DNA from 2 places in the Sporolactobacillus sp. BBK16-2 genome. Region 1 is predicted to be linked to the other one. Evidence: predicted binding sites of a transcription regulator. Region 1 holds the regulator's gene; the other holds the start of a gene.
What was found. Region 1 encodes Rex, which represses fermentation and respiration genes when NADH is low (regulators of the CRP and FNR family bind a similar motif). Its sites were predicted from a motif close to TTGTGAAATATTTCACAA; they were not measured.
Positions count from the first base shown of each region.

Region 1 (3,425 bases):
TTCACAAATAATCCTAAATTATACAAATAGATATGAGGTGTCTGACTTTGGTTTTACGGTATATCCTGATCGTTCTTGTTTATCTTATCTGCTTTATATCTCCGCTGATTCCCGGATTTCCGAAAGGTGGATCGTCCTCCGGTGATGCATACGCAGCCGTCTTTTTCTTAACCTTAATTATTGTCTCACTGCTGCTAATACCCGAGCGTAGGTTGGCACGCGGTCCGGTTGCTTCTATCGGCGAGTCGATCGCTTGGGCAATTTGCGGTGTGTTCATCCTGTTCGTTCTTCAGATTGCGACAGCACTGATCAACAGCCTCATATTAGGTCAGCCGATCAGCTCGCAGCATACTCAGGATGTCGTCCAGATGACCCGCAAGGCGCCTTTGTTTATATTCGCAGTCAGCATCATCGGACCGATGCTTGAAGAAATTGTTTTCCGCAAGATTCTTTTCGGAAGTTTGAAAAAGGGCATTGGCTTCTTTTTTGCCGCGTTGATCAGTTCCCTAATCTTTGCTGCCGGCCATTTTGATTTTTCGCATCTGCTTATTTATGTTGTGATTGGCTTCTTTCTTTGCTATGCCTATCACAAGACCGGTCGCATTTGGGTGACCATGTTCATGCATGCAGCCATGAATGCCACTGTTGTTCTACTCAGCTTGAGTGTGCACATTCCGAATACAACCAGCTGGATTCACTGGTTTATGTAAAAGAGCGGTTGAAAAAATTTGGGAGGCCAAGTCCTTTCTTTGATCTATTAAACGTTTTTTTGTATAAAAACAGCGGGGCCCGTTAATTGGGGCTCCGCTTCTTCTATCCCGTACTCTTTATTCTTCATCAAGTGCGGTCAGAATTTCCGGACCGTTTTTCGTGATCGCCAATGTGTGTTCGTACTGTGCGGACAATGAACCGTCGATCGTGCGTGCCGTCCAACCGTTATCATCAACCTTTGAACGCCAGTCACCAATGTTCAACATCGGTTCAATCGTAATCGTCATGCCTTCTCTAAGGCGAAGACCGCGACCAGGGCGGCCATAGTGTGCAACCGGCGGATCTTCGTGCATTGTCGGTCCGATACCGTGGCCGACAAATTCACGAACAACGCTGAGTCCGCGATCCTCGGCATATTTTTGAATAGCGTAGCCGACATCGCCGAGCCGGTTTCCGACAACCGCTTGTTTAATACCTTCATAAAGCGATTCTTCCGTTGTCTTCAGCAAATGCTTCGCCTCATCAGAAATTTCACCGACTGCATAGCTCCACGCTGAATCCGACATCGCGCCGTTCAGATTAACGACCATGTCGATCGTGACGATATCTCCATTTTTCAGAGGCTTTTTATTCGGAAAGCCATGGCAGATTTCATCGTTAACTGAAGCGCAGGTCGCATACTTATAGCCCTGAAATCCCTTTTCTTCAGGAATCGCGCCGTGCTTTTCAAGAAATTCATTTACAAACTCTTCGATTTCCCAGGTCGTCACGCCGGGACGAATCATTTTTTTAATATGCTGATGCGCTCGAGCAAGCAGCTGACCGGATCTTTTCATTTCAGCAATTTCATTTTGTGATTTTAATTGAATCATTCCTGCATTCCACCTTATTTTTAAACCGCATAAGCGCGAACGAACTGCTCACTGTCCGCGCATGCGTTGATTCTTAACCAGTTAATGCTATGCACCTGTATTTTACCACTTAATCATTTAGAATTCCTTTCTTCCATCGAATGATTAAGAAAATAAATCAGCGCCTGAAGTTCAACCGTCATATCCACATGACGGACATAAGCGTTTGCCGGCAGAGACAAGGTCGTCGGAGAAAAATTTAAAAATCCGTGAATGCCTGATGCAAGCGCCATTTCCGCTGCTTCCTGCGCGTGTGCAGCTGGAACAGTTAAAATAGCGGCTGTTATGTCACTATTGTCGTCGGTTGCCAACGTATCCATTGCATAAATTTCCGTACCGCTGACTTCCGTACCGACAAGCGAAGGATCAATGTCATAGGCCTTCACGATCTTGGTATTGTTATTCTTTTGAAAGTTGTGATTGAGCAGTGCAGTGCCCAAATGTCCGACACCAATCAGGACCACTTTTGACAATTCATCTTGATAAAGTGTTTTCCTTAGAAAATCCATCAGATGCTGCGTATCGTAGCCGTATCCTTTTCTTCCGAGCGCACCGAAATAAGAAAAATCCTTGCGAATCGTTGTTGAATCGATTTGCACAAGATCTCCGAATTCCGAAGATGAAATACGCGTTTTTCCTACTGCAACCAAGCCCTGCAGTGTTCGATAGTACAGCGGCAGCCGCTCGGCAGTCGCCTGAGGTACATTTTGGTTCGCCATGACCGGGTCTTCCCCCCCCAATTTTACAAAACAGATCGTGTTGCCATCATTTATCTGTGTCTCTAGTTCAACTATACTATAATCATCATTATTTTTGTTATTTATTTCACAATCATGATCGAATTTGTCTTAATCCAACATTGCATGCCTCCGCAGTTGCCGAATAATTTACGAGTAGGCTACAATGAACATATCTATCTTATTATGTGTACAGATTCCGAAGCAAACATCCTGCTTCCGGAAAATCGACCGCTATTCCTAATCTTTCTGAGGTGAAAATCTGTGTTGCTCTTACAAACCAATGAGATCAGTAAATCCTTTGTAACTGATCTTGTTTTATCTAATATCTCCATAGAAGTACAGCTTGGAGAACGCGTTGCGCTGGTTGGCCGTAACGGCGCTGGCAAATCAACGCTGCTTAAAATTATTGCCGGAGAAATGAGTGCGGACAGCGGTGAGATCATCATGCCAAAAGACCGTACAATGGGCTACCTGCCGCAGAATGCCACACTCGACTCGACGCGCGGAATCTATGATGAATTGCTGTCTGTGTTCGGGCCCCTTATCGCACTTGAGAAGAGAATGCGTAAGATGGAAGAACAGATGGCGGATCCCGGCAGCTTTGCTAATCCTAAAGATTACGATCAGCTGCTGAAGACTTACGATGCAATGCAAGCAGACTTCCGCGAAAAAGGCGGTTTCACTTACCAGGCAGAAACACGCAGCGTGCTGAACGGCTTGAATTTCGGTGGCTTTCCCGATGAGACGCCAGTAAGCAATTTATCCGGTGGGCAAAAGACTCAGCTTGCGCTCGGCAAGCTCCTGCTCATCAAGCCGGATCTGCTGATTCTTGACGAACCAACCAACCACTTGGACATTGAAACGCTATCATGGCTGGAAGGTTACTTGCAGCGCTACAACGGCAGTGTGCTTGTCGTCTCTCACGACCGATATTTTCTCGATAAAATTGCGACAAAGGTCTATGAAATTACCAGACATAAAGTGCGCAAATACACAGGGAACTATTCGCGTTATCTGGAAGTGCGCGCGGCAGAATTTGAAAGTGAACTGAAAGCCTATGATA
Region 1 is NZ_CM187611.1:3,049,688-3,053,112, forward strand. It holds gene AC6F33_RS15140 (CPBP family intramembrane glutamic endopeptidase) at 48-710, shown strand; gene map (type I methionyl aminopeptidase) at 828-1,583, opposite strand; gene AC6F33_RS15150 (redox-sensing transcriptional repressor Rex) at 1,697-2,341, opposite strand; gene AC6F33_RS15155 (ABC-F family ATP-binding cassette domain-containing protein) at 2,624-3,425, shown strand, end outside.

Region 2 (3,425 bases), 330 kb from region 1:
CGTACCGTGTGGAAAAGTTGCGGAAGATATTCCGTTTATCCTTCGTTTGGAAAAATTCATGCATAATGTAATGGAACATATAATGTGCGCTGCGAAGGCCAAAGAAATAGTACAGGTTGACCATATGCTTCATTAAAATGGCAAAAAATCCGCTTAAATGCATACTCCCTAAATGGGCAACTCCGTATCTGGCGCCGATCGAAACCATCACACCATGGTAATTGCCTTTAAATGTCGATTTTTCGCCACCGCTAATTGCAGATGCAATATTTTTAACTGCCGTTCCGGCTGTTTGCTCGGCCGCTTCGACAATTTGAGGTACGGGTTTTCCGCCGTCTTCATAATAGGAGAGATCACCAACGACGTAAACGTGATCCAAGCCCTCAGCTTCCATATATTTGTTGACCGTCAGACGTCCGGCACGTGCCGATTTCATGCCGAAACTGCTTGCTTGGGAATTCGCTTTTACTCCTGCTGTCCAAATCAAGGTGTGCGTTGGAAGTTCATCTCCCGATTTTAGGACGATACGGTCTGCTTTAACCTCTACAATGGGCGAACTGGTTAAGATAGTTACGCCTTTTTTGCGCATATAATTTTCTGCTTTGCCTGCATCCTTTCGCTCAAGCATATTTAAAATTGTTGGGACCGCTTCCACTAAATACAAAGAAATATCGTTTTCTGCCAATTTATTGACCTTGGCAAGCCGCGTTTTCCATTCGATCAGTTCGCCGATCATTTCAACACCTGTAAAGCCTGAGCCGCAGATAGCGAAGGTAAGCATTGCACGCCGCTTATCGGGGTCATGTTCCGTTGCTGCTTTGCGAACAATGTGTTCAATATGTTCACGCAGCTTCATTGCGTCTTCCCAAGACATAAGTGTAAAGCCATGCTCGCGTACCCCCGGCGTGCCGAAATCATTGGGTTCACCGCCCATACCGAGAATCAAATAATCATAGCTGTATGCAGCATGTTCAGTGGTCACTGTTTTATTCTCATGGTCGACGTTCTTGACCCGATCTGTGACTAGATTCACTTTTGTGTGTTTGAAGAGTTTACGTAAATCGAATTTGATGGCTTCAGGTTCCACGCGATGCGCGGCAACCTCATGAAGCTCTGTCATCATCGTATGGTATGAGTGCTGATCAATCAAAGTAATGGTGACAGAAGCATCTTTCTTATACTTTTTCGCCAATTTTTTCGCAGCATGGACGCCGGCGTACCCGGCTCCGATAATTACAATGTTCTTAATCCCCATTTTTCTTCCCCCTTCGAAAAAACGAATTAAAGCGCTGTCATAATTGTATGAAACAATTTGTGAAATAAATAACAATTACCTAAATTAAATTTTACACTCTGAATATCTATGTGTCTACAAGTGAGACTCGAACAACAGAATAAACAATGAAAACGTTCACAATTTTGATGTAGCAAATGAATCATAGACATGGTAAAATGAAAGAGCAAGATAATGTGATAGATTTCACAAATTGTCGATTTAAGGGGGAAGTGTTAGCTATGCATATTAAAAAATTATTGTTACCGTTGGGGTTGTTAATCATCATGATGCTTGCTGCCTGCGGATCAAATGAAAACGCTACCAAATCAAACACAGAAAAAAAGGCTTCCGGGTCAAGTGAACCTGCAACCGCAAAATTAATTGCAGGAGCACCTTTGAAAGATGGAACTTATTCATTAAAAGAAAAGGAATTGGACAGTCACGGATGGAAAGCTACAATGTCCATAACAGTTAAAGGCGGAAAAATTACTAAATCTGATTATAATTACGTGGATAAGGATGGAAAATTGAAGTCAGATAATGCAGCTTATGAAAAAGCGATGAAGGCGAAAAACGGAATCGGACCAAAGGAATACATCCCTAAGCTGAATAAAGCACTTGTTGCCAGTCAAGATGCACAGCAGGTCGAAGCCGTATCCGGCGCAACCGAATCATCCGATCATTTCATTAATTATGCGCAGCAATTGATTCAGGCGGCACAAAAAGGCGACACAACACCAATTGTCGTTGATGCACAAGCAAAACTGAAAGACGGCGTCTATAAGTTGGCAGAAAAGAATCTCACGACCAACGGCTGGAAAACATTTATCGATATGACAGTTAAAGGCGGTAAGATCACAAAAGTTAATTATGATTTTCTGGACAAAAATGGAAAACTAAAATCAGAAAATGCCGCATATGAAAAGGCGATGAAGGCAAAATCCGGCACAGGACCTAAAGAATATATTCCAGCGCTCAGCAAATCGTTACTTGACAAACAAAATGCTGAAGAATTGGATGTTGTCTCTGGCGCGACACACTCCAGTCATTCGTTCCGTATTTATGCGGCACAGTTGATTAACGCAGCTCAAAAGGGCGATACAACGCCAATCGAAGTCGATAATCTTGTTTTCCAAGAGAAATAATGAATGGAAGCAGTGCCATCAAAGGCTTTAGAGCACGGAATTGCTCTAAAGCCTTTCTTAAATAATAAGATAGGGATCATTTGATCGCTTGGAAGGATTGAGACTGATGAAAAAAACCGGCATTATGTTTATGGTCATCGTGTGCCTGCTGATTACGACAGGATGTGGGCATAAAGCGCAGCCTGTTAAGGCGGAGATTCTCAGCAGCCCATACAGCAGGACCGAATTTATAATGGGCACGGTAGTTACGGTGAAAATTTTTGATAAAGGGAAAGCAGATGTACTCAAGCCGGTTTTTAAACGGATCGAAGAGTTGGCGGACGCGACGACTGTTGAAGATAAGCATGATTCGTCTGAGATTGATCAGGTGAATGAAGAGGCAGGAATTAAGCCGGTTAAGGTATCTAATGACATTTACCGCATGATCAAGATTGGGAAGAAGTACAGCGGACGCTCAAATGGCGGTTTTGATCTGACCATTGGACCGCTCTCGAAGCTGTGGCATATCGGCTATTCCGATGCAAGAAAACCGAAGCAGAGCGAGATTGACCATGTGCTTCCGTTAATCGGATACAAACGAATGATCCTCAATGATTCAAAGCACACGATCTTTCTCAAAAATAAAGGCATGCGGTTGGACTTAGGCGCCATTGCTAAAGGTTTTATCACGGATGAAGTGGTAACTGTGTTGAAGAAATACCATGTTCAGTCTGCGATTGTTGACCTTGGCGGAAATATTTACGTACTGGGGAAGAATGCCTCAGATGAAAAGTGGAACGTTGGTATCCAGAATCCTTTTGAACCGCGCGGGGCGATTGTCGGGAAAATCGAGGAGTCCAATCAGTCCATTGTCACATCTGGAATCTATGAACGATTCATTAAGGTGAATGGTAAGACCTATCATCATTTGTTGAACCCATTTGACGGCTATCCATTTATGAATGACATTGCAGGGGTATCAGTAATTACAGATGCTTCGACTGACGGAGATGCGCTTTCCACCG
Region 2 is NZ_CM187611.1:2,721,800-2,725,224, reverse strand. It holds gene AC6F33_RS13455 (FAD-dependent oxidoreductase) at 1-1,255, opposite strand, end outside; gene pplA (extracellular electron transfer flavoprotein PplA) at 1,516-2,421, shown strand; gene AC6F33_RS13445 (FAD:protein FMN transferase) at 2,528-3,425, shown strand, end outside.
Region 2: pplA (extracellular electron transfer flavoprotein PplA) is a predicted target of Rex. The motif match lies at 1,469-1,486, and genes of this name have one in related genera.